4 regions of the Streptomyces sp. NPDC051105 genome follow, and region 3 is predicted to be linked to each of the others. Evidence: riboswitches for the same ligand, from Rfam matches in the RefSeq annotation. Region 3 holds a riboswitch; each other region holds the start of a gene.

Region 1 (5,467 bases), on a different contig from region 3:
CGCCCGCCGAGTCGGTGGACTTGTACATCAGCCGGGTCGCGCTGCCGGGCAGCGGACCCGGCAGGCTCGGCAGGCTCAGGGCCAGCGGGAGGGGCTCGGTGCGGATGAGGGTGCCGTCGGCCGTGGGGAGGCCGGCGGGCGGATCGTAGAAGGCGGGGATGGTGACGCCCCGGGAGACCTCCGCTTGAGAGGCCGTGGCCTGCACCGTCTGGACACAGAGGCAGGCGGCAGCGGCGAGGGCGGTGGCCAGCAGGCGGACGCGAACGGGCATGGGGTACCTCCTTGACGTGCGGGACGTGGGAGGTGGTGCGAGGAGCACGGAGCGGCGTCCCCGGTGCGGCCCAGGGGACGGGTGCGGCTTCCTCGACGGTAGCGAGCAGACCGTTACCCGCGGTAGCAGTCGTGAGGTTACGGTTCAGTAATGTGACAACCCGTCAACAGAAGCTCCTCGGACGGGCACCGTGCGGCTTTGTCGGAGCCCTCGATTACAGTGACCCGCCGGGACGCCGATGGGGAGGCAACGGGTGGGGACCCTGGGGAGAAGAGCCGTACCGCTCGCGCTGCTCGCGGGGCTGCTGACGGGGTGCGGGGTGTCGGCGCGAGCGACCGATGTCACGGTCTCGGGGCAGGCGTCCAGCGGGGCGGCCCAGAGCGGGGGCACGGTCGGCGCCGCCGGTTCGGCCTGTGCGCTTCCGGTCACGTTCGACATCGCCCGCGGCTGGCAGGCGGAGGCCGTCGACGGACCGGCCGCGGTCGCCTCGAACGGCACGGACGGCGACCTGGCGGAGAGCCTGCTGCGTCAGGGCCCGGTGACCCTGGTCTGCGAGATCGACGCCAAGCCCGCCGGGGCCATCGGCTTTCTGCGGGTGTCGACCGCAAAGCCGGGCAGCGGTGACGCCGGCGCGGTGCTGCGGGCCTTCGTGGCCGCCGAGGACGGCACCAGCGAGGCGAAGTACCGGGCCTTCACGTCCGGCGGACTCGCCGGGATGCGGGTCGACTACGTCTACACGAGCAAGCTGCTGGACGAGAGCAAGACGGAGTCCGCACTGGCCGTGGTCACACCCCGCGGACCCGTCGTACTGCACCTGGGCGGGCTCGACAGCGCGGAGCACGACGAGATGCTCCCCGCGTTCGAGCTCGCCCAGCGGACGCTGCGAACCGCCTGACCCCGGCAGAAGGGGTCAGGCGGAGTCGCGTCGACTCCCTCGGGCCGCGGCCGGGCGGAGTCGCGTCGGATGCGTCAGGCCGAGTTCCTCCATCGGGTACGCCACAGCAGCACGAACCCGGCGGCCAGCAGCACTCCGCCGAAGAGAGCCGGCCACAGGTGGGCGCCGGTCTCGGCGAGATCACCCTGGACGGCCTGCGGCTCGGTCTGGGGTGCGGTGGACGGCGCCTGCTGGCCCGCCGGAGCGGCACCGGCCGCGGTCGCCGTACCGGTCGCCGTGTCGGCCGGGGCCTGGGTCTCGGGCCGCTCGGTCGGCCGGCTGATGACACCGCCCCCCGTGCCCGACGACTTCTTGGGCGAAGCGCTCGTGTAGACCTGCGGCAGACCGGTGTCGCCGGAGGCGGTCTTCGTGGCGGACGGCTCGGCCGGGGGCTCAGAGGGCTCGGCGCTCTCGGTCTCGGCCGGCGGGTCGGCCGGGGCCGCCGTGTCGCTCGGCTCGGTGACCGGGCTCGCCGGGTCGGACGGCGGGTTCTCCGGGCTCGCCGACTCGGACGGGTCGGGGTCGGCGCTCTGCGACGGCGGCTGCTCGTCGGCCCCGGCCCCGCAGGTGCGGCCGGAGTTGATGCAGTCGACCATCTTCCGCATCAGGCTCTCGTCGAAGACGTTGATGAAGTCGCCGTGGTCGGTGACCGGCTTGTGCAGCTGCTCGGGGAACGAGTCCACCGCGAACAGCGGGACCGTACGGCCGCCGTCCTGGAGGCTCGGCGGGTCGACGTCGTAGACGATGCGCTGCACCAGTTGCGGGATCGCCTGGAAACCGGCCTGGCAGCTGCCGTCGGCCGCGGCGAACGCCACATGCGTGCGGTGGTTGGCGCTGTCGATGTTCCGGCCGTCCCAGCAGCTCTGGAACTTGAACGTGCGTACGACGTCACTGCCCGAAGGACAGAGCGGGTACTTGTCCTTGAGCTGCCGGTCCTCGAAACCGGTGCAGCTCCACGAGGCGTTGGCGTTGGCCGGGCCGTTGACGAAGGCCTTGGCGTCACCGGTGATGATGCGCAGCAGCCGCGGCATCTCGGTGACCTTGGAGGTCGGGTTGCCCTCGAAGGTCAGCGTGACCTCCTTCGCCGTCACGATCTGCCCGGCGTTGCCCTCGGTGCCGCCGCCCGGCTTGTCGGCGTCCCGCTCCTGCTTGCCGTTCTGCAGCCGCAGCACGGGCCAGTAGTACGTGGACTTGTCGCCCTGGTCCGCACAGCTCGTGTCGGCGTTCGCGAGGTCGTCGTCGCTGGCGAAGGCGTTGTTGGACTGGTTACCGATGTAGTCGTGGAAGTGGTGGGCGCCGTTGGAGACACCGGGCGCGACGATCACGTTGTCCGAGTTGAACAGGCCGTTCGCGTTGACACCGCAACTGGAGGCGAAGGTGCCGGTGGAGCCGCCGGGCTGCTCGGCCGGGGTCGTGACATTGGGCTGGACGCTGGTGATGTCGGCGTAGTCAGCGGCGACGGGGCCGTTGCCGCCCTGGCCGCCGACGCCGGCACCGGCACTGGCACTGGCACTGGCACTGGCACTGGCACTCTGGCTCGGCGTGGCGCTGTCCTGCGGCGCCGTCGACTGCCCGGCGCCCTGGTCGGAGGAGCGCAGGGTGCAGGCGGCGAGGTCGTCGAGACCCTGGGGGCGGTCGCCCTCGCGGTCGAGGGCGTCGGCGATGCGCTGGAGGGATTCGGACCGCTTCTCCTTCAGCGGATCCAGGATCGTCCGGTCGGCGAGGCCAGGGTTCTGCTCGATCTCCGCGGCCGACTCCTTGAGCTGCTGGTAGGCGGCCGCGATCTGCTGGTCCAGCTGCGCGAGTTCACCGTCGACGTCGGCCCGGGCCGCGTCGGGCACGTCCGTCAGCCGGCTGCCGACGTCGGGACAGTAGACGGTGGGCGCGGACAGCACCTGGGCGGTGGCGGCCTGCCCGGACTGGTCCGAACCGCCTTCGGTGGCCGAGGCGTAGACGTTCACCCCGACCAGTACTCCGCCGCCGAGCATCAGGGCGACCGCTGCGAAGGTCGCGCGTTGTGCACCGGTCGGGCGTCTGCGCCTGTTGGGTCTCAAGGTCGTTCCCCTGCGTGTCGTGGTCGGCCGGACATGGAAATCCCCCGCCCTATACGCGGCAGGGCGCCACCGTGTTCAACAGTCCCGGAAATTCACGGTGACCTCACAGAAAGCGGGCCCCTCAGGCAACCGACGGCACTGCTCCGACGGCCGCACGACGGCCGCACGACGAGGATCGGGGTGCTGGCGAAATGCCGTCACGTATGGCCGGATCTCGAACGCTACGACGAACATCACAATTACGTATCGGACATTACGCACTTCAACCTTCACACGAGTGACACAAGTTGGCTAAGTTGACGTCCAAGCCGTTCGGCTCCCCCCGGCGAATCCCGTCGGGCCGCGCGGCCTCCGCCTAATCCGGTGCCCAACGGGGCGTTCCGGAGCCGGGGACCCAACCGAACCACTGGGGTGAATCGGTCAACTGCCCTCAGGGGCAAGGGCCGTAGGGCATGCCTTCCGGATCGACCCGCCCGAACCCGACAGCTAACTCGGTAGGCGGAGCACGGAAGGAGCACGACCCCCATGGCGCCCGAGAGCCGTGACGAGGTTCGACAGCGGATCGACAGCCTCTACGACCAGGCCGAGAACGCCACCGGGAACTTCAACGCCACACGTGCGATGAACGGGGGCTCGCGCTCCCGCGGTGTCCCGCTGTTCAAGCGGCCCCGGCGTGACGACCCGGGCCTCGACAACATCGCCCGGGAGTGGTTCGACGGCGCGCGATCGCGACTGGGGCCGAGCGTCCCGGCGGCACTGCCCTCCGACCGGCAGCCCGCCCGGCCCGGCCCGCGACGACCCGTCAGCGCCATGGCCGCCGACCTGCTGGGCCAGTTGGAGGGCTCCGGCCCGTCCCGGCCGGAGCTGCCCGCGGGGTCGTCCGCCAACAGCGACGTCGAGGTCGTCCGGGAGCTGCCGGAGCGTCCGAAGCTGGAACTGACGGCCGGGTCCCCCGCGGCGCTGCCCCCGGGACCGTCGAGCGCGCCCAAGGCGCCGGCCCCCGCCGCGCCGCAGCGTGCCACCCCGGGCACGTCCAAGACCAAGAGTCAGCTGAAGATCGCCAAGGCGCGCGAGATGCTGTCGCAGCGCACCGGGCAGCGCGCGATCGCGGCGCTCGAACCGGCCGCGCCCGCCCCGGCCCCCGCCGCTCAGAGCCCTTGGCCCACGCCCGAGGCCCAGGTCCCGGCGCAGCAGTGGCCTGCCCCCGCCGGCATGCCCGGCCAGTACGGCGACACCGGCTCCTTCGGGACCGACGCCCTGACCGGTACGGGCGCCTTCCCCGCGATGACCGTGACGGACACGGGTGCCATCCCGGTGGTGCCCGCGACGGACACCGGCTCCTTCCGGGTCATGACCCCGGGCGCCGCCCAGCCCATGTCCCCGGCGGACACGGGTGGCTTCCGCATCATGACCCCGGGCGCCACAAGCACCTTCCCGGCCGTGACCGCCATGGACGCGGGTGCCACGCCGCCCGCGAGTCCGGGCGACACCGGTTCCTTCCGGGTCATGACCCCGGGCGCCACAAGCACCTTCCCGGCCGTGACCGCCATGGACGCGGGTGCCACGCCGCCCGCGAGTCCCGGCGACACCGGTTCCTTCCGGGTCATGACCCCGGGCGCCACCGGCACGTTCCCGATGCCGGACGACACCGGCGCCTTCCCGACCGCGGCCCCCACGAACACGGGCGCCTTCCCGACCGCGGCCCCTTCCGACACCGGCGCCTTCCCGACCGCCGCACCCGCCGTGTTCGCCGCGCCCCTGCCGGGCCCGATGGACACCGGTTCCTTCCCGGGTTCGGCGCCGGCCGCCACCGCCGCCTACGTCAGCGCACCGCCGGCCGCCGCGGAGACCGGCTATCCCGCCGCCGGGTACGGCATGTCCGCCCCCGCCGCCATGCCGTCGGCCGACTTCGGCACCGGCGCCTTCCCCGGCGCGCCCGCCGCCGGCATGGGCGCCTACGCCACCGGAACGCAGCCCGCGGCGGCCGCCTACGCCACCGCCCCGGCGATGCCCGCGTCCCAGGCGCCGACGCCCACGGCGGTGATACCCACGGCGGTGACGGACCCTCCGTGGGCGATGATGGCGTCCCCCGCCGCGATGACCGCGCCCCCGATGGCGATGGCCACCGCAGCCCCGGTCGCCCCGGACCCGCTCCCCACCGCCGCCCCTGTCCCGGCCGCGCCCCCGGTGGTCACCGTCCCCGTCCCG
Region 2 (5,467 bases), on a different contig from region 3:
CCTGGCCGCCGGCGAGCGCGGGCTGCTGGAGACCGGTGTGGAGGAACTCCTGCGCTACGACGGGCCGGTGGAGCTGGCCACCTGGCGGTTCGCCACCGAGCCGCTCGGCATCGGCGGGCAGCGCATCGCACCCGGTGACCCGGTCCTCGTCGTACTCGCCGCCGCGGACCGGGACCCGGAGCGGTTCGCCGAGCCGGACACGCTCGACCTGGCACGGCGGGACAACCAGCACCTCGGCTACGGCCACGGCATCCACTACTGCCTCGGCGCCCCGCTCGCCCGCCTGGAGGGGCAGACCGCGCTCGCCACCCTCCTCACCCGTCTCCCGGACCTGCGACTCGCGGTGCCGGAGAGCGAGTTGCGCTGGCGCGGCGGCCTCATCATGCGCGGACTGCGCACGCTCCCCGTGCAGTTCACCCCCGACGGCCGATGAGCCCCTGCGGCCGATGAGCCCCGCCGGCCCTCACCGGCACCCGCGCGGCCTCCCGCCGGCGCCCCGCACGGCCCTTCACCGGCAAAGATGACCGGCGTTCAACTCTGTGATCTTCACGTGATCTGCGCGGCATTAACTTGTGACAAGTGATCGTCTGCCTATACGTTCACCCATCAGTGCGGCGCCCCAGCGGGACCCGTCGCGCCGGTCACCGCTGTCGCTCGAAAGGTTTCCGCATGCTCTCCGGGAACGGTCGTCACCGTCGCCCCCGTCAGGCTCCGGCTCTTCTCGTCGCGGCCGGCGTGACCGGCTCGGCCATCGCCATCCCGCTCCTCGGCGCGGCGAGCGCCAACGCGGCCGACGGCAGCACCTGGGACAGGGTGGCCGAGTGCGAGAGCGGCGGCTCCTGGAGCATGGACACCGGCACCGGCTACTACGGCGGCCTGCAGATGTCCCAGGACGACTGGGACGAGTACGGCGGCCAGGAGTACGCCGACACACCGGACCAGGCGAGCCGTTCGCAGCAGATCGCCGTCGCCGAGAAGATCCTCGCCGACCAGGGCACCAAGCCCTGGCGGACCTGTGCCCTGATCGCCGGCCTCTCCTCGGACGACGCCTCGGTGAACGTCGACACGGGCCTCGACGGCTCGGGCGACACGTCCGGCTCCTCCGACTCGTCCTCCGGGCTGTCGGATTCCTCCTCTTCATCTGGTTCTTCGGATTCATCCGGTTCTTCGGATTCCGGCCTGTCCGACTCCTCGTCGGATTCCTCGGGTGCCACAGGCTCCGCCACCCCGTCCCCGAGTGCGGGCGACGACTCCGGCACGGGCACCCCCACCGACTCCGCCAAGGCGGACACGTCGGGATCCAAGGGCTCCGGCGCCTCGAAGGCGAACGAGAACCCCGTGGTGCCCGAAGCCGATGACTCGGACAATTCATGGCAGACGGGCAGCTCTTGGGATCTGGTCGACACGGGGGCGGTCAGCAGCGGCGGCAAGCACCGCGGTGACTCGGCGGACGAAAGCGTGACAAACGGTCAGAGTGTGACTTCTTCCGGCCGTCACGCCTCCCGGGACGCCGGCACCTACACCGTCCGGGACGGCGACACCCTCGCCTCCATCGCCGACTCCCTTGACCTCGACGGCGGATGGCGTGCGCTCTATGCCGCCAACAAGGCGGACATCGGCGCCGACCCGAATGACATCGCCCCCGGTCAGACCCTGAAACTCAGCAACGAAACGGACTAGAAGCAGCGGGAGTTGGCCCTTCGTGCCGCCCTACTTCGAAGCCAAATGTCCGGTTTGGTGAAAGTGTGGGATGAGTCTCAGAAGCCCTGATCATCTTTGAAATTCACCTGATCGTCTGTTTACGGTCAAGGCCGCTCGTCACCACGAGCCCCGGCCGTCGCAACGCCGAGTCCTGCCAGCGGCTGCCCGGGAACAGTCGTCGCGTCAAGCGCCGTAGGCAGGAGCGGGGGACCCAAGGTAAGCGCCGGGACCGGTAGTTGAGACTGCCGTGTCCGGCTCGGGGTGAAGCCGCGCACCGTGAGGTGCGCGGCCGGGCAACTCAACCGGCCCGAACCCGACAGCTCACCTCGCAGGCGTCGGTGAGGGGATCCGTCATGCTGTTTTCCGGCAAGGGCAAGCACCGTCGTCCGTCCAAGGCCACCCGTGTCGCCGCGCTCGCCGGTGTCACCGGTGTCGCCATCGCCGCACCGCTGATGGCGTCCGGCACCGCCTCCGCCGCCACCGCCTCCGAGTGGGACACCGTCGCTCAGTGCGAGTCCGGCGGCAACTGGGCCATCAACACCGGCAACGGCTACTACGGCGGTCTGCAGTTCTCCGCCTCCACCTGGGCCGCGTACGGCGGCACCCAGTACGCCGCGCAGGCCAACCAGGCCAGCAAGGCGCAGCAGATCGAGATCGCCGAGAAGGTCCTCGCCGCGCAGGGCAAGGGCGCCTGGCCGGTCTGCGGCACGGGCCTGTCCGGCGCCGCCTACACCGGGAGCTCCTCCAGCTCCAGCTCCTCCAGCTCCTCTTCGAGCAGCGGCACCAGCAGCCGTACCGCCGACACCCAGGCCGCCTCCCGTTCCGCCGAGCGTCCGGCCGCCAAGAAGACCGTCACCACCCCGACCGGCAAGAAGGTCAAGAAGGGCGACGGCGAGTACAAGGTTGTCAAGGGCGACACGCTCAGCTCGATCGCGGAGAAGCGCAAGGTCAAGGGCGGCTGGCAGGCGCTGTTCAAGCTGAACAAGGACATCGTCGACGACGCCGACTTCATCTACCCGGGCCAGCAGCTGCACCTCAAGTAGGGCGACGGGCCGCTCCCGAAGTCGTACGAAGCAATACGTGGCGCCCAGCTGAACCACAGCGCCCACACAGCCGTGCTCCTCATACTGAGGAGCACGTGAGGGTCACCCCCCGTCCCCCACGGGCCCCCGCTCCGGTGCGTTCTCCCCCGTACGCACCGGAGCGGGGTTTCTCTTTGCGGTCCTCGCGCGGTCCTCGCGCGGTCCTCGCGCGTCCTCCGGCGGTCTTCCTCTTGACCCGCTCTTCTTCCGTTCTTCATCGGGCCCCCCTTTGTTCCGTGCATGAACAATGAGTACCGTCTGTGTGTCCAAGGGTCGGTCGGTCGTGCCGGCCGACGGCCCCGGGACGGTTAGGCTCTAGTCGCAAGGCTGAGCAAGGGCCGACAAGGCTCGCGTGCGCCCGCACAACCAGCGTCACATCCCAAGAAGGAGATGCTCGTGCCGTCCATCGACGTCGTCGTAGCCCGGGAAATCCTGGACTCCCGAGGCAACCCCACGGTCGAGGTCGAGGTCGGCCTCGACGACGGCAGCACGGGTCGTGCCGCCGTCCCGTCCGGCGCCTCCACCGGTGCCTTCGAGGCCATCGAACTCCGTGACGGCGACCCCAACCGCTACCTCGGCAAGGGCGTCGAGAAGGCCGTCCTCGCCGTGATCGAGCAGATCGGCCCGGAGCTGGTCGGCTACGACGCCACCGAGCAGCGCCTGATCGACCAGGCGATGTTCGACCTGGACGCCACCGACAACAAGGGCTCGCTCGGCGCCAACGCCATCCTCGGCGTCTCCCTCGCCGTCGCGCACGCCGCTTCCGAGGCGTCCGACCTGCCGCTGTTCCGCTACCTCGGTGGCCCGAACGCGCACCTGCTGCCCGTCCCGATGATGAACATCCTCAACGGCGGCTCGCACGCGGACTCCAACGTCGACATCCAGGAGTTCATGATCGCCCCGATCGGCGCGGAGTCCTTCTCCGAGGCGCTGCGCTGGGGTGCCGAGGTCTACCACACCCTGAAGAAGGTCCTGAAGGGCAAGGGCCTGGCCACCGGCCTCGGCGACGAGGGCGGCTTCGCCCCGAACCTGGAGTCCAACCGCGCCGCGCTCGACCTCATCCTGGAGGCGATCAAGCAGGCCGGTTACGTCCCCGGTGAGCAGATCGCCCTTGCGCTCGACGTCGCCGCGTCCGAGTTCTACAAGGACGGCAAGTACGAGTTCGAGGGCAAGTCCCGCTCGGCCGCCGAGATGACCGAGTACTACGAGGAGCTCGTCGCCTCCTACCCGCTGGTCTCCATCGAGGACCCGCTGTTCGAGGACGACTGGGCCGGCTGGAAGGTCCTCACCGACAAGCTCGGCGACAAGGTGCAGATCGTCGGCGACGACCTCTTCGTCACCAACCCGGAGCGCCTCGCCCGCGGCATCGAGGACGGCGCCGCCAACGCCCTGCTCGTCAAGGTGAACCAGATCGGCTCGCTCACCGAGACCCTGGACGCCGTCGAGCTGGCCCAGCGCAACGGCTTCAAGTGCATGATGTCGCACCGCTCCGGCGAGACCGAGGACGTCACCATCGCCGACCTCGCCGTCGCCACCAACTGCGGCCAGATCAAGACCGGCGCCCCGGCCCGCTCCGAGCGCGTCGCCAAGTACAACCAGCTGCTGCGCATCGAGGAGATCCTCGACGACGCCGCGGTGTACGCCGGCCGCAGCGCCTTCCCGCGCTTCAAGGGCTGACCCAGGGGTCGCTGACCCGTTAAGGGTCAAGGCTGCGCCAGTCGTACGTACGTCCCCGTACCGGTCCCGTACCGTGTGCGGGGACGTACGCGCGTGTGAACGGGAGGCGGGGACATGGCCGTGAAGGACCGGGACCGGTTCTCCACCGCGACCAGGCTGAAGCTGCTCGGCGAGCAGACGGCGGCCCGGGTCTACCGCTCCCAGACCAAGCGGCAGGCCCGTCGCTCCCGGCTCACCGGCCGCGCCGCGCTGCTCGCGATCGTGCTGTGCACGATGATCGTCGCGCTCGCGTATCCGATGCGGCAGTACGTCTCCCAGCGCGCCGAGATCGCCGACCAGGAACGCCAGCAGCAGCAGGCCCGGCAGCGGGTCGAGCAGCTGCGGGACGTCAAGGCCCGGTGGCAGGACGACGCGTACGCCGAGCAGCAGATCCGGGAGCGGCTGCACTACGTGATGCCGGGGGAGACGGGGTACATCGTGATCGACCCCGCTGCCGCCAAGCAGGCCCACGCCTACCTCGGGGCGGCCGACCGGCCCTGGTACGCGAACGTCTGGGACGGCGTCGACAAGTCCGACGCGTCCGACCAGTGAACCGACAGAAAGCCACACAGAACACAGTCATGCAAACGCCTCCGCCCTCCACTCCGCGCACCGAGCCGACCGACGCCGACGTCGAGGCCTTCCAGCAGCAGCTCGGGCGGCCGCCGCGCGGGTTGCGGGCGATCGCGCACCGGTGCCCGTGCGGGCAGCCGGACGTCGTGGAGACCGCGCCGCGGCTGCCGGACGGCACGCCGTTCCCGACGCTGTACTACCTGACGTGCCCCAAGGCCGCGTCCGCCATCGGCACCCTGGAGGCCAACGGCGTGATGAAGGAGATGACGGCGCGACTGGAGAGCGACCCGGAGCTGGCGGCGGCGTACCGGGCCGCGCACGAGGACTACATCCGGCGCCGGGACGAGATCGAGGAGCTGACGGGGTTCCCGAGCGCCGGCGGGATGCCGGACCGG
Region 3 (5,467 bases):
CGGCGGCCGCCTTGGAGGCCTCGTCCGGTTTCAGCCAGCTGTACTTGAGGATCCCGGTCGAGGAACCGAGGCGCTGCGAGCAGTAGGAGCAGTCCTCAGGACACAGGCCCGACTTGAGGTTGACCAGGTAGTTGAGTTTCACGCGCCGGCCGAACCAGTGCCGGCGCACCTTGCCGGCCGCGGCCACCACATCGAGCACGTCGTCGTCGGAGGTCGCCAGCACGGCGAGCGCTTCCTCGCGGGTCGGCAGCTCGCGCCGAAGCCCCTTGTCCACCAGCGTGTTCAGCAGGTCCATGAGAGCCGATCCTGTACTACGAGGCTGCTCCGGGCCAAGGAGAGTTTGCACAACCCTGTCAGTTCGACGTGTGGGTATTGCCACACAGTGGGTGGCTGGTGGTCCCGCTAGGGTCTGTCCACTGCCTACAAATTCTCCGGAGGAGCCATGGCGTTCGGCTGGATCGACGAACAGGCGGAACTGCGCCGCCGCGCCGGACTGGTACGGACCCTGCGCCCCCGTCCCGCCGACTCGCCGCTGCTGGATCTGGCGAGCAACGACTACCTGGGCCTCGCCCACCACCCGGAGGTCGCCGACGGCGCGGCCGGGGCGGCCCGGACCTGGGGCGGCGGTTCCACCGGCTCCCGGCTGGTGACCGGCACCACCGAACTCCACACCGAGCTGGAGCGCGAGCTGGCCGAATTCTGCGGGTTCGAGGCGGCCCTGGTCTTCTCCTCCGGTTACGCCGCCAACCTCGCAGCCGTCACCACCCTCGGCCCGCACGGCTCCCTGATCGTCTCCGACGCGCTCAACCACGCCTCCCTGATCGACGGCTGCCGGCTGGCCCGGGGCGCCACCCAGGTGGTCGGACACGCCGACCCGGACGCCGTACGCAAGGCGCTCGGCACCCATGAGGGACCCGCGGTCGTCGTCTCCGACACGGTGTTCTCGGTGGACGGCGACGCGGCACCGCTGGCAGCCCTGGCCGCGGCCTGCCGGGAGAGCGGCGCCGGGCTGCTCGTGGACGACGCCCACGGGCTCGGAGTCCTCGGGGACGGCGGGCGGGGCGCGCCGTACGCGGCCGGGCTGTCCGGCGCCGAGGACGTGGTGGTCACGGCGACCCTGTCCAAGTCGCTGGGCAGCCAGGGCGGGGCCGTGCTCGGGCCGGCCCGGGTGATCGACCATCTGGTGAACGCGGCCCGCACCTTCATCTTCGACACCGGTCTGGCCCCCGCCGCGGCGGGAGCGGCCCTGGCGGCGCTGCGGCTGCTGCGCCGTGAGCCCGGACGCGCGGTGCGGGCCTGTGAGGTGGCCGCGGAGCTGCACGCACGGCTGACCGCCGCGGGTCTGGAAGCGGTGCGTCCGGACGCCGCGGTGGTCTCCGTGCGGGCCTCGTCCCCGGAGGGGGCCGTGCGGTGGGCGGCCGACTGCCGTACGGCAGGCCTGGCCGTGGGCTGTTTCCGTCCGCCGTCCGTGCCGGACGGCGTCTCACGGCTCAGGCTGACCGCCCGAGCGGACCTCTCCGGGGCCGAGATCGAACGCGCTGTACAGGTGATCGGTGAGACACGACCATGAGTCGGCGTGACACGGCCGGGTCTTGTCCGAATGCGGATACGGAGTCGGTTACGGGCTGATCAGCCGGTGAGCGCCGACACGAACCCCGCCCAGCTCCCGGGGGAGAAGAGCAGCGCGGGTCCGGCCGGATCCTTGGAGTCGCGCACGGCGAGCAGTCCGGTCAGCTGACCGGAGCGCGGCCGTGCCGTCTCCACACAGTTGTTCGCTCCGGTGCTGTAGCTGCTGCGCAGCCACCGCAGTCCGTGCAGATCAGCACTTGAAGGTACGTTCCGAGGCAGTGCAGTCATGGTGCCTCCTTACGCGCCGTCACCTATCCCGGCGATGTAATCCAACGAGTCCTCGGGCGAAAGGGCGTGGATCTGAAGGGCGTTGAAGGCCTCCGCGTAGGCCTGGAGGTCTTCTTTCCGTTCGAGATAGAGGCTACTCGTCAACTGGTCGAGAACAACCACATCCAGATCAGAAGTGCTCGGAAATGAGAAGATTACGAAAGGCCCGGTGATGCCAATATGGGCTCCGGCCGAGAACGGCAGCACCTGGAGCCGTACCTGGGGCAGCCGGGCCGCCTCCACCAGCCGCTCCAACTGTCTGGCCATCACGCCGGGCCCGCCGACCTCCCGGCGCAGCACCGCCTCGTCAAGCACTGCGCTCAGCTCCAGCGGCGGATGGTTGCGCAGCACGTCCTGCCTGGCCAGACGCACCTTCACGAGGGCGTCCAGCGCCTCGTCGTCGAGCCCGTCGACGGCCGCCCGGGTCACGGCACGTGCGTACTCGGGGGTCTGCAGCAGCCCCGGTACGACCGAGGTCTCCAGTGTGCGCATCGCGCTGGCCTGGGACTCCAGACTGATGAAATCCCGGTAGGTGGGCGGCAGCACCCCACGATAGGCGTGCCACCAGTGGTGCCGCCCGGCGGTGTCCTCCGACCCCGCCAACACCAGCAGTAACTCGCGCAGTTGCCCCTCGATCACGCCGTAGGCGTCCAGGAGTAACCGCACATCGGCCGGTTTCACACCGCTGGCGCCGGTCTCGATCCGGCTCACTTTCGACTGATGCCAGCCCACCAGACGGGCGGCCTCACCGCTCGTGAGGCCGGCGCCGGTGCGCAGTGAGCGCAGTTCGGCGCCCAGTTTCCGGCGGCGTACCGCGGGACCGTTCTGCATGGGCTACTCCTTACTCCTCCCGAGCCGCCCAAATACGCTCTGGGGTAGCAGAGTTCACCGCATCGAGCGACAGATATATGCATATCTTGGTGGATCGCTCCCCTGGCTGCCCTGGTAATGGCAGTCTGACGGAGAAGCACCAGTCCGGGACCGTACTCGAACCATCCGCACCGTGTCGGGCTCCGGTCCCGTGGGAAAGGGACGACGTCGCCATGGCAGACCACCTGGAAGCATCCGTCACTCTGCCGAGCGATCCCGCCTCGGTCTCCGCGGCCCGCTCCTATGTGCTGGGTACTCTCGCGGAATGGGGGCTGCCACCGGAGACGGAGACCGCGGACACCATCCGCCTCATCGTCTCCGAACTCGCCACCAACGCGGTGCAGCACACCTTCGGGCAGTCACCCACCTTCACGGTGGGCCTCGTCCTCGACCGTGACGAACAGCTGCGCATCGGCGTCACGGACAGCCATCCGCGCTTCCCCAAGAGACTCCCGGCCGCGGTCCAGCAGGACAACGGGCGCGGCATGGTCATCATCCGCTGGCTCACCGCGGAGTGCGGCGGCAAGCTCCGGGTGCGCCCCACCCGGGAGGGCGGCAAGACCGTCCTCATCGAACTGCCCTGGGCAGTCCCGGCCGGCACGGTCACCGCCGCCGGCCAGCAGGAACCGTAGCCCCGAGTTCCCGCCGGCCGGCCGCTGGGTGGGTCAGCTGACCCGGCCGTACCAGACGCTTCGCGTCCAGATCTTCTGGAGCTTCACCACGTCCCCGGTCTTCGGGGCGTGCCAGATCTTTCCCTTCCCGGCGTAGATGCCGACGTGGTACACGCTGGAACCCGAGTGGAAGAAGACCAGGTCCCCCGCCTTGCGGTGGCCGGCCGAGATATGACGGGTCTTGTTGTACTGCTGGGCCGCCGTACGAGGCAGCTTCTTGCCCGCCTTCTTGAATGAGTACAGCGTGAGCCCGGAGCAGTCGAACCGGTTCGGTCCGGTGGCACCCCACCTGTAGGGCGAGCCCTTCTTCGAGGCCGCCACCTGAAGTGCCTTCGTCGCCATCGTGGCGGCCGAGGCGTCGGAGGCGACGCCAGGGATCACGATGGAGCCGCCCACGGCGGCGATGGTGAGCGCCGAGGCCGTGCCAGCCCGTGCCATCAGCGACGGGACACGATTGAGCGCAGTCATGCGCAACCCTTCGTCAGCCGCCTGTGAAGGATGACCTGTCGGATTCGGGCTGGCGAAGTTGCCCGGCCGCGTTGCCACGGCTTCACCCCAAGGGCTGCGCGGGCCGGTCATGGTGCGACCGTTCCGGCGACCCGTCGTGCTTGGGTCCTCCACTCCTGCCGATCCACTTCCGTCGACCGGGCATCCGGACGGCGGCAGGACTCGGCGTCCGCCCGGATCGCCCCGCCGTGGTGGCGGGGGCTTGTCGTCAGACAGGGATCTTCACTCACGCCTGTCCGAAAATCCCAACGGAACCGAGGATTTGTGGGGTTACTCACCACCCACCCGTTCGGGTGGACAGCACTGTGTTCGATTAGTCGTCAACTGCCCGACGTAGCCCCGGACCTGCACCGAAGCCTTTCGCGGGCACCGTCGGGCACGCACCTTGAGCGGCTCCGGCGGTCAGGTAAAACCACGCCATACTCCGCCGAACAGCGGTAACCCCTTTGGGTCGTTTCAACTCCTGGCCGGTCGACCGGTGGACGCGTCGCTCCGGACTTCGCCAGGCGTCACCGTACGCAGTCGGGCGGGAGTGCGACGCGCGCGGTCCGGCGTTCGCCGTCGAGCACCCGCAACGCCCGTGCCAGCGTGTCCCCGTGGAGCTCCGTCTCGCCCCGCCGATGCATCAGGGCGAGTGCGTCGCGCAGCTCGGACGCCGCGCGCACCAGCGCCTGCGCGGCGCGCAGCCCACGATAGGTGTCCTCGTTCTGCGCCGGGTTGATGCGGCCCAGCAGGTCGACCACGTCCAGATAACGGTCGATCAACTCGCCCTCGGCGCGGGTCAGCGCGGGCAGCGGCGGCAGCTCCGGTGGCAGCATCGGCCGCTCACCCCGCGTCCGGCAGGCCGAGCGAGGCCCTGCGGCTGGGCACGATCCGGTCCACCAGCCCGTACGCCAGCGCCGCCGGCGCGTCCAGCATCAGGTCCCGCTCCAGGTCCTGGTGGACCTGGGCGGGTGCCCGTCCGGTGTGCCGGACGAGCATCTCCTCGAGCAGCTCGCGGATCCGGTCCAACTCCGCCGCCTGGATGACCAGATCACTCGGCTGGCCCTGTACCGGCCGTGGCAGCGACGGCTGCTGGAGCACGATGCGCGCACCCGGCAGCACGGACCGCTTGCCCGGTGTGCCCGCCGCGAGCAGCACCGCGGCCGACGCCCCGGCCTGCCCCAGACAGATCGTCTCCACGTCACAGGTGACGTACCGGAGGGTGTCGTAGATCGCGGCCATCGCGCTGAACGAGCCACCCGGCGAGTTGATGTACAGCGAGATGTCCCGCTCCGGAGCCGCGTGCTCCAGGTACATGAACTGCGCCATCACGTCGTTGGCCGAGGTCTCGTCGACGGGCGCGCCGAGGAAGACGATCCGCTCCTCCAGCAGCTTCGAGTACGGATCCAGGGTGCGTTGTCCGGTGCTGGTGCGTTCGGTGAACTCGGGCAGGACGTAGCGGGCGGACGGTCGGGTCATGGCGTACCCCTCCTCGCGGCTGAGCTGTCTCAGCGGCCGGTCTCTCCGTAAGAAATGTACAG
Region 4 (5,467 bases), on a different contig from region 3:
GTGGCAGGACCGGCAGGAAAACCGCGGTTCGAGACCGCTTCCGCGAGTGAGTGACGCGAGTGAAGGGACGTACATGCCCATGGGTCACACGACCACGGCCGAGACAGGCTCCGGAGGCCTGACAGCGACCGAGCACCGCTTGGCCAACGGTCTGCGCGTGGTGCTCTCCGAGGACCACCTGACCCCGGTCGCGGCGGTCTGCCTCTGGTACGACGTCGGCTCCCGGCACGAAGTCAAGGGACGTACCGGCCTGGCTCACCTTTTCGAGCACTTGATGTTCCAGGGCTCAGCCCAGGTGAAGGGCAACGGCCACTTCGAGCTCGTCCAGGGCGCCGGCGGCTCGCTCAACGGCACCACCAGCTTCGAGCGCACCAACTACTTCGAGACCATGCCCGCCCACCAGCTGGAGCTCGCCCTCTGGCTCGAGGCCGACCGCATGGGCTCCCTGCTCGCCGCCCTGGACGACGAGTCCATGGAGAACCAGCGGGACGTCGTAAAGAACGAGCGCCGTCAGCGTTACGACAACGTCCCCTACGGCACCGCCTTCGAGAAGCTGACCGCCCTCGCCTATCCGGAGGGCCACCCCTACCACCACACGCCGATCGGCTCGATGGCCGACCTGGACGCGGCCACCCTGGAGGACGCGCGGGCGTTCTTCCGCACCTACTACGCGCCCAACAACGCCGTCCTGTCGGTCGTCGGCGACATCGACCCGGAGCAGACCCTCGCCTGGGTCGAGAAGTACTTCGGTTCCATCCCGGCGCACGACGGCAAGCCGACCCCGCGCGACGGTTCGCTGCCCGACATCATGGGCGAGCAGCTGCGCGAGGTCGTCGTGGAGGAGGTGCCCGCGCGCGCGTTGATGGCCGCCTACCGGCTCCCGGAGGACGGCACGCGCGTGTCCGACGCGGCCGACCTGGCCCTCACCGTCCTCGGCGGCGGCGAGTCCTCCCGCCTCTACAACCGCCTCGTACGGCGCGACCGTACGGCCGTCGCCGCCGGCTTCGGCCTGCTGCGGCTCGCCGGCGCCCCCTCCCTGGGCTGGCTGGACGTGAAGACCTCCGGCGACGTCGAGGTGCCGGTCATCGAGGCCGCCATCGACGAGGAGCTCGCCCGGTTCGCCGAGGAGGGCCCCACGCCCGAGGAGATGGAGCGCGCCCAGGCCCAGTTGGAGCGCGAGTGGCTGGACCGGCTGGGCACCGTCGCCGGCCGCGCGGACGAACTGTGCCGCTTCGCCGTCCTGTTCGGTGACCCGCAGCTCGCCCTGACCGCCGTCCAGCGCGTCCTCGCGGTGACCCCGCAAGAGGTCCAGGAGGTCGCCAAGGCCCGGCTGCGGCCCGACAACCGCGCGGTGCTCGTCTACGAGCCCAAGTCCCCGGAGGCGGTCGAGGACGCCGACGTACCCGAGGACCCCGAGGCCGAGGCCACGGTCGAGGCCGCAACCGCCGAGCACGACGACGAGGAGACGGCCAAGTGACCGAGCTCGCCACCATGGAATTCCACCCCCAGCCCCAAGCGGGCCAGGCCCGGCCCTGGGCCTTCCCGGCACCCGAGCGCGGCACCCTGGACAACGGCCTGACCGTGCTGCGCTGCCACCGCCCCGGCCAGCAGGTCGTCGCCGTCGAGGTACTCCTGGACGCGCCCCTGGACGCCGAGCCGGCCGGCCTGGACGGCGTCGCCACGATCATGGCGCGCGCCTTCTCCGAGGGCACCGACAAGCACTCCGCCGAGGAGTACGCCGCCGAGCTGGAGCGGGCCGGCGCCACCCTCGACGCACACGCCGACCACCCCGGCGTCCGGCTCAGCCTGGAGGTCCCCGCCTCCCGCCTGGGCAAGGGACTGGGGCTGCTCTCCGACGCGCTCAGGGCACCCGCCTTCGCCGACAGCGAGGTCGAACGACTGGTCCGTAACCGCCTCGACGAGATCCCGCACGAGCTGGCCAACCCCAGCCGCCGGGCCGCCAAGCAGCTCTACAAGGAACTGTTCCCGTCGACCGCGCGGATGTCCCGTCCGCGCCAGGGCACCGAGGACACCGTAGAGAAGATCGACGCGGCCGCCGTACGCGCGTTCTACGACCGGCATGTGCGGCCCGCCACCGCCACCGCGGTCGTCGTCGGCGACCTCACCGGCATCGACCTGGACGAACTGCTCGGCGAGACCCTGGGCGCCTGGCGCGGCTCCACCGCCCAGCCCCGGCCGGTGCCCCCGGTCTCCGCCGACGACACCGGCCGAGTCGTCATCGTGGACCGCCCCGGAGCCGTCCAGACGCAGCTGCTCATCGGCCGCGTCGGCGCCGACCGGCACGACCGCGTCTGGCCCGCCCAGGTGCTCGGCACCTACTGCCTGGGCGGCACCCTCACCTCGCGCCTGGACCGCGTCCTGCGCGAGGAGAAGGGCTACACCTACGGCGTCCGAGCCTTCGGGCAGGTCCTGCGGTCCGCCCCCGACGGCAGCGGCGCCGCGATGCTCGCCATCAGCGGCTCCGTGGACACCCCGAACACCGGCCCGGCGCTCCAGGACCTGTGGACGGTGCTGCGCACCCTCGCCTCCGGGGGCCTCACGGACGCCGAGCGCGACGTCGCCGTGCAGAACCTCGTCGGCGTGGCGCCGCTCAAGTACGAGACGGCGGCGGCCGTCGCCGGCACCCTGGCCGACCAGGTCGAGCAGCATCTGCCCGACGACTTCCAGGCCACGCTCTACCGGCAACTGGCCGCGACCGGCACGGTGGAGGCCACCGCGGCGGTCGTGAACGCCTTCCCGGTCGACCACCTGGTGACCGTCCTCGTCGGCGACGCGGCGCAGATCAAGGAGCCCGTCGAGGCCCTCGGCATCGGCGAAGTGACGGTCGTCGCCGCGGAGTAGGCGGAGTAAGCCGAGCGAGGCGAGCGGCGAAGCAAGCCGCGCGTCCGGACGAGCGGCACGCGCGCGTGAAGCGGCCCTGGTGACTGTTGCGTCACCAGGGCCGCCGAATGTCCGAATTGGGGCGGAGGTTGCCTGTCTGCCCTGTGGGATGCGCGACAAATGACGTGATCCGTTTGAGCATTGCGAGGACGTCCTCGTAGGTTCTTCCGGGCTGTCCGTCAGGCAATGCGCCGCGCCCGCGGCACCGGACAGCCATCGCCGAGTCCCCGTACGGCGCGAGCCAGGGGAGCCGGGGACCCACACAGTCCCTGGGGTGAATCGGGCGCCCGCGCGAGCCGCGAGGGGGCCCGTAGGAGACCTTCCTGCTCCGAACCCGTCAGCTAACCCGGTAGGCGAGAGGGAAGGAAAGGACCAGCCTCTACATGGCGTTCATGTGCGCCTCCGGGAAGCACCGTCGTCCCGGCCGGGTGAAGCGCACCACCGCGCAGGCCGCCGGTATCGCGGCCCTCACCACCACCGGTGTCATCGGCACCCTCTCGGCCGCCCCCGCGCTCGCCGCCGAGAACTCCGTCGAGCAGACCGGCCTCACCCCGGTCATCACCGTCAGCGACTCGGTCGCCGACCAGATCGACGCCCAGGCCGCCGCGCAGAAGGCCGCCGCCGAGCGCAAGGCGGCCGAGGAGGCCGCGCGCAAGAAGGCCGTGGAGAAGGCCAAGAAGGAGCGCGAGGCCGAGGCACGCGCCGCGCGGGCGGCGGAGCGCAAGCGCCTCAACGCCTTCGTCCCGCCGATCTCCGACTCGTACGTCTCCACCGGCTACAAGACCGGCGGCTCCCTGTGGTCCTCCGGCGCCCACACCGGCATCGACTTCCACGCCGCCACCGGCACGGTGGTGCACGCGGTCGGCATCGGTACGGTCGTCTCCACCGGCTGGGGCGGGTCCTACGGCAACCAGATCGTCATCAAGATGGCCGACGGCATGTACACCCAGTACGGCCACCTGTCGTCGATCGGCGTCTCGGTGGGCCAGAAGGTCACGCCGGGCCAGCAGATCGGCCTCTCCGGCGCGACCGGCAACGTGACCGGCCCCCACCTCCACTTCGAGGCCCGCACGACCCCGGAGTACGGCTCGGACATCGACCCGGTCGCCTACCTCCGCAAGCACGGCGTGAACGTCTGACCGACCACGGCGGGCACGCCTGGCGCGCGGTACCGCACGCCCCGCGCGGGTTACGGCGCGCACGCCCCCGCGCGGCCATCGCGTGAGCGCGGGGAGTGGGGCGCGGGGCGCGGGGCGCGGGGCGCGCGAGCGTGACACCACGGCGTGCGCGTTCTGCGAGAACCCGGCGTGCGCCCCACCCGTGCGTCCCCGGCGTGGATGCCTCCCGGCGCCCCCGGCGTGGACCCCTGCCGCGAGCTCTCAGCGTGCGCCCCTCCCGCGCGATCCCGGCGTGCGCCCCACCCGCGCGTCCCCGGCGTGGATGCCCCCCGGCGCTCCCGGCGTGGACCCCACCCGGGAGCCCCAGTGTGGACGCCCCGCCCCGAGCGCCGCACGAAGGTGTTTCCCCGCGGGCGCATCACACACCTCGATCACGCGCCCCCCGGCGATGAACATGTGACGCCACAGGGCGACAGCCCCGAAGCCCCGGCCGCTCCCCGAGCCGGGGCTTTCGTCGTTTTCGTGACCCCGGTGTCCAAAAAATATGCATGGATTCAGGGCCGCCGTCGGAAATTCCAGCCCATTGCAATAGAGTCACGGAACGGACGCCACTCGGCGGCGTTTCACGGGGATTAAGGCGGAGGTCGGACATGCGTATTCCGGCGCACTCGGTATGCACGGCGATCCGGGACGACATCGTCGCGGGTGTCTACGAGCGCGGCAGCCGGCTCACCGAGGAACTCCTGGCCCGTCGCTACGGCGTCTCGCGCGTCCCCGTCCGCGAGGCCCTGCGCACCCTGGAGGCCGAGGGCTTCGTGGTGACGCGCCGGCACGCGGGTGCGTGCGTCGCGGAACCGACCGAGCAGGAGGCCGCCGACCTGCTGGAGATGCGCCTGCTCCTGGAGCCGCTCGGCGCCTCCCGGGCCGCCCAGCGTCGTACCGAGGCCCACCTCAAGGTGCTGCGGGGACTCGTCAGGCTGGGCCAGGAACGGGCCCGCAGGGGCGGCAGCGAGGACCTGCGCTCCCTGGGCGGCTGGTTCCACGAGACGCTCGCCCAGGCCACCGGAAGCCACGCCCTGACCTCGACACTTACTCAGCTGCGGCACAAGATCGCCTGGATGTACGCCGTCGACGCGCCCGCCAACCCCGTGGAGTCCTGGGCCGAGCACGGCGCCATCGTGGACGCCGTGACGCGCGGCGACAGCGAGCGCGCGCGGGCGATCACCGCGCTGCACACCGAGCGGTCCGCGGTCTCCCACCGGCTGCGCTTTTCCGGCGGCACGGACCGGGCGAACGGTGTGAGGACTTCGCAACACCCAGTAAACATGTCGGGCCTGCGGCATTAACACGGGCACCGTATACAAAGACGTGTTATTCGGTGGAGCGGTATTTTCGTTGCCCTCTGTCGGTCTCTGCCGTCCCTATTTCGCGCGCGTCCGGAATTTCCG

What was found. A riboswitch is a leader RNA that binds a small molecule or an ion and turns the genes downstream of it on or off. The one in region 3 is predicted to bind cyclic di-AMP.
Region 1: linked by a shared signal. The riboswitch ahead of AB0N16_RS07235 (NlpC/P60 family protein) and the one ahead of AB0N16_RS38880 (C40 family peptidase) in region 3 are both predicted to bind cyclic di-AMP.
Region 2: linked by a shared signal. The riboswitch ahead of AB0N16_RS30535 (transglycosylase family protein) and the one ahead of AB0N16_RS38880 (C40 family peptidase) in region 3 are both predicted to bind cyclic di-AMP.
Region 4: linked by a shared signal. The riboswitch ahead of AB0N16_RS03225 (M23 family metallopeptidase) and the one ahead of AB0N16_RS38880 (C40 family peptidase) in region 3 are both predicted to bind cyclic di-AMP.

The regions. Positions count from the first base shown of each region.
Region 1 covers NZ_JBFBBR010000002.1:732,437-737,903, reverse strand. The annotation lists gene AB0N16_RS07250 (lipase family protein) at 1-271, opposite strand, end outside; gene AB0N16_RS07245 (lipoprotein) at 525-1,166, shown strand; gene AB0N16_RS07240 (DUF1996 domain-containing protein) at 1,241-3,193, opposite strand; cyclic di-AMP (ydaO/yuaA leader) riboswitch at 3,602-3,776, shown strand; gene AB0N16_RS07235 (NlpC/P60 family protein) at 3,785-5,467, shown strand, end outside.
Region 2 covers NZ_JBFBBR010000014.1:146,855-152,321, forward strand. The annotation lists gene AB0N16_RS30525 (cytochrome P450) at 1-433, shown strand, start outside; gene AB0N16_RS30530 (transglycosylase family protein) at 670-1,680, shown strand; cyclic di-AMP (ydaO/yuaA leader) riboswitch at 1,880-2,051, shown strand; gene AB0N16_RS30535 (transglycosylase family protein) at 2,055-2,744, shown strand; gene eno (phosphopyruvate hydratase) at 3,174-4,460, shown strand; gene AB0N16_RS30545 (septum formation initiator family protein) at 4,575-5,051, shown strand; gene AB0N16_RS30550 (DUF501 domain-containing protein) at 5,081-5,467, shown strand, end outside.
Region 3 covers NZ_JBFBBR010000024.1:101,755-107,221, reverse strand. The annotation lists gene bioB (biotin synthase BioB) at 1-295, opposite strand, end outside; gene AB0N16_RS38900 (8-amino-7-oxononanoate synthase) at 443-1,570, shown strand; gene AB0N16_RS38895 (DUF397 domain-containing protein) at 1,630-1,857, opposite strand; gene AB0N16_RS38890 (helix-turn-helix transcriptional regulator) at 1,867-2,727, opposite strand; gene AB0N16_RS38885 (ATP-binding protein) at 2,940-3,398, shown strand; gene AB0N16_RS38880 (C40 family peptidase) at 3,432-3,905, opposite strand; cyclic di-AMP (ydaO/yuaA leader) riboswitch at 3,909-4,122, opposite strand; gene AB0N16_RS38875 (hypothetical protein) at 4,454-4,762, opposite strand; gene AB0N16_RS38870 (ATP-dependent Clp protease proteolytic subunit) at 4,770-5,405, opposite strand.
Region 4 covers NZ_JBFBBR010000001.1:712,841-718,307, reverse strand. The annotation lists gene AB0N16_RS03235 (pitrilysin family protein) at 74-1,477, shown strand; gene AB0N16_RS03230 (pitrilysin family protein) at 1,474-2,862, shown strand; cyclic di-AMP (ydaO/yuaA leader) riboswitch at 3,109-3,272, shown strand; gene AB0N16_RS03225 (M23 family metallopeptidase) at 3,285-4,040, shown strand; gene AB0N16_RS03220 (GntR family transcriptional regulator) at 4,670-5,365, shown strand.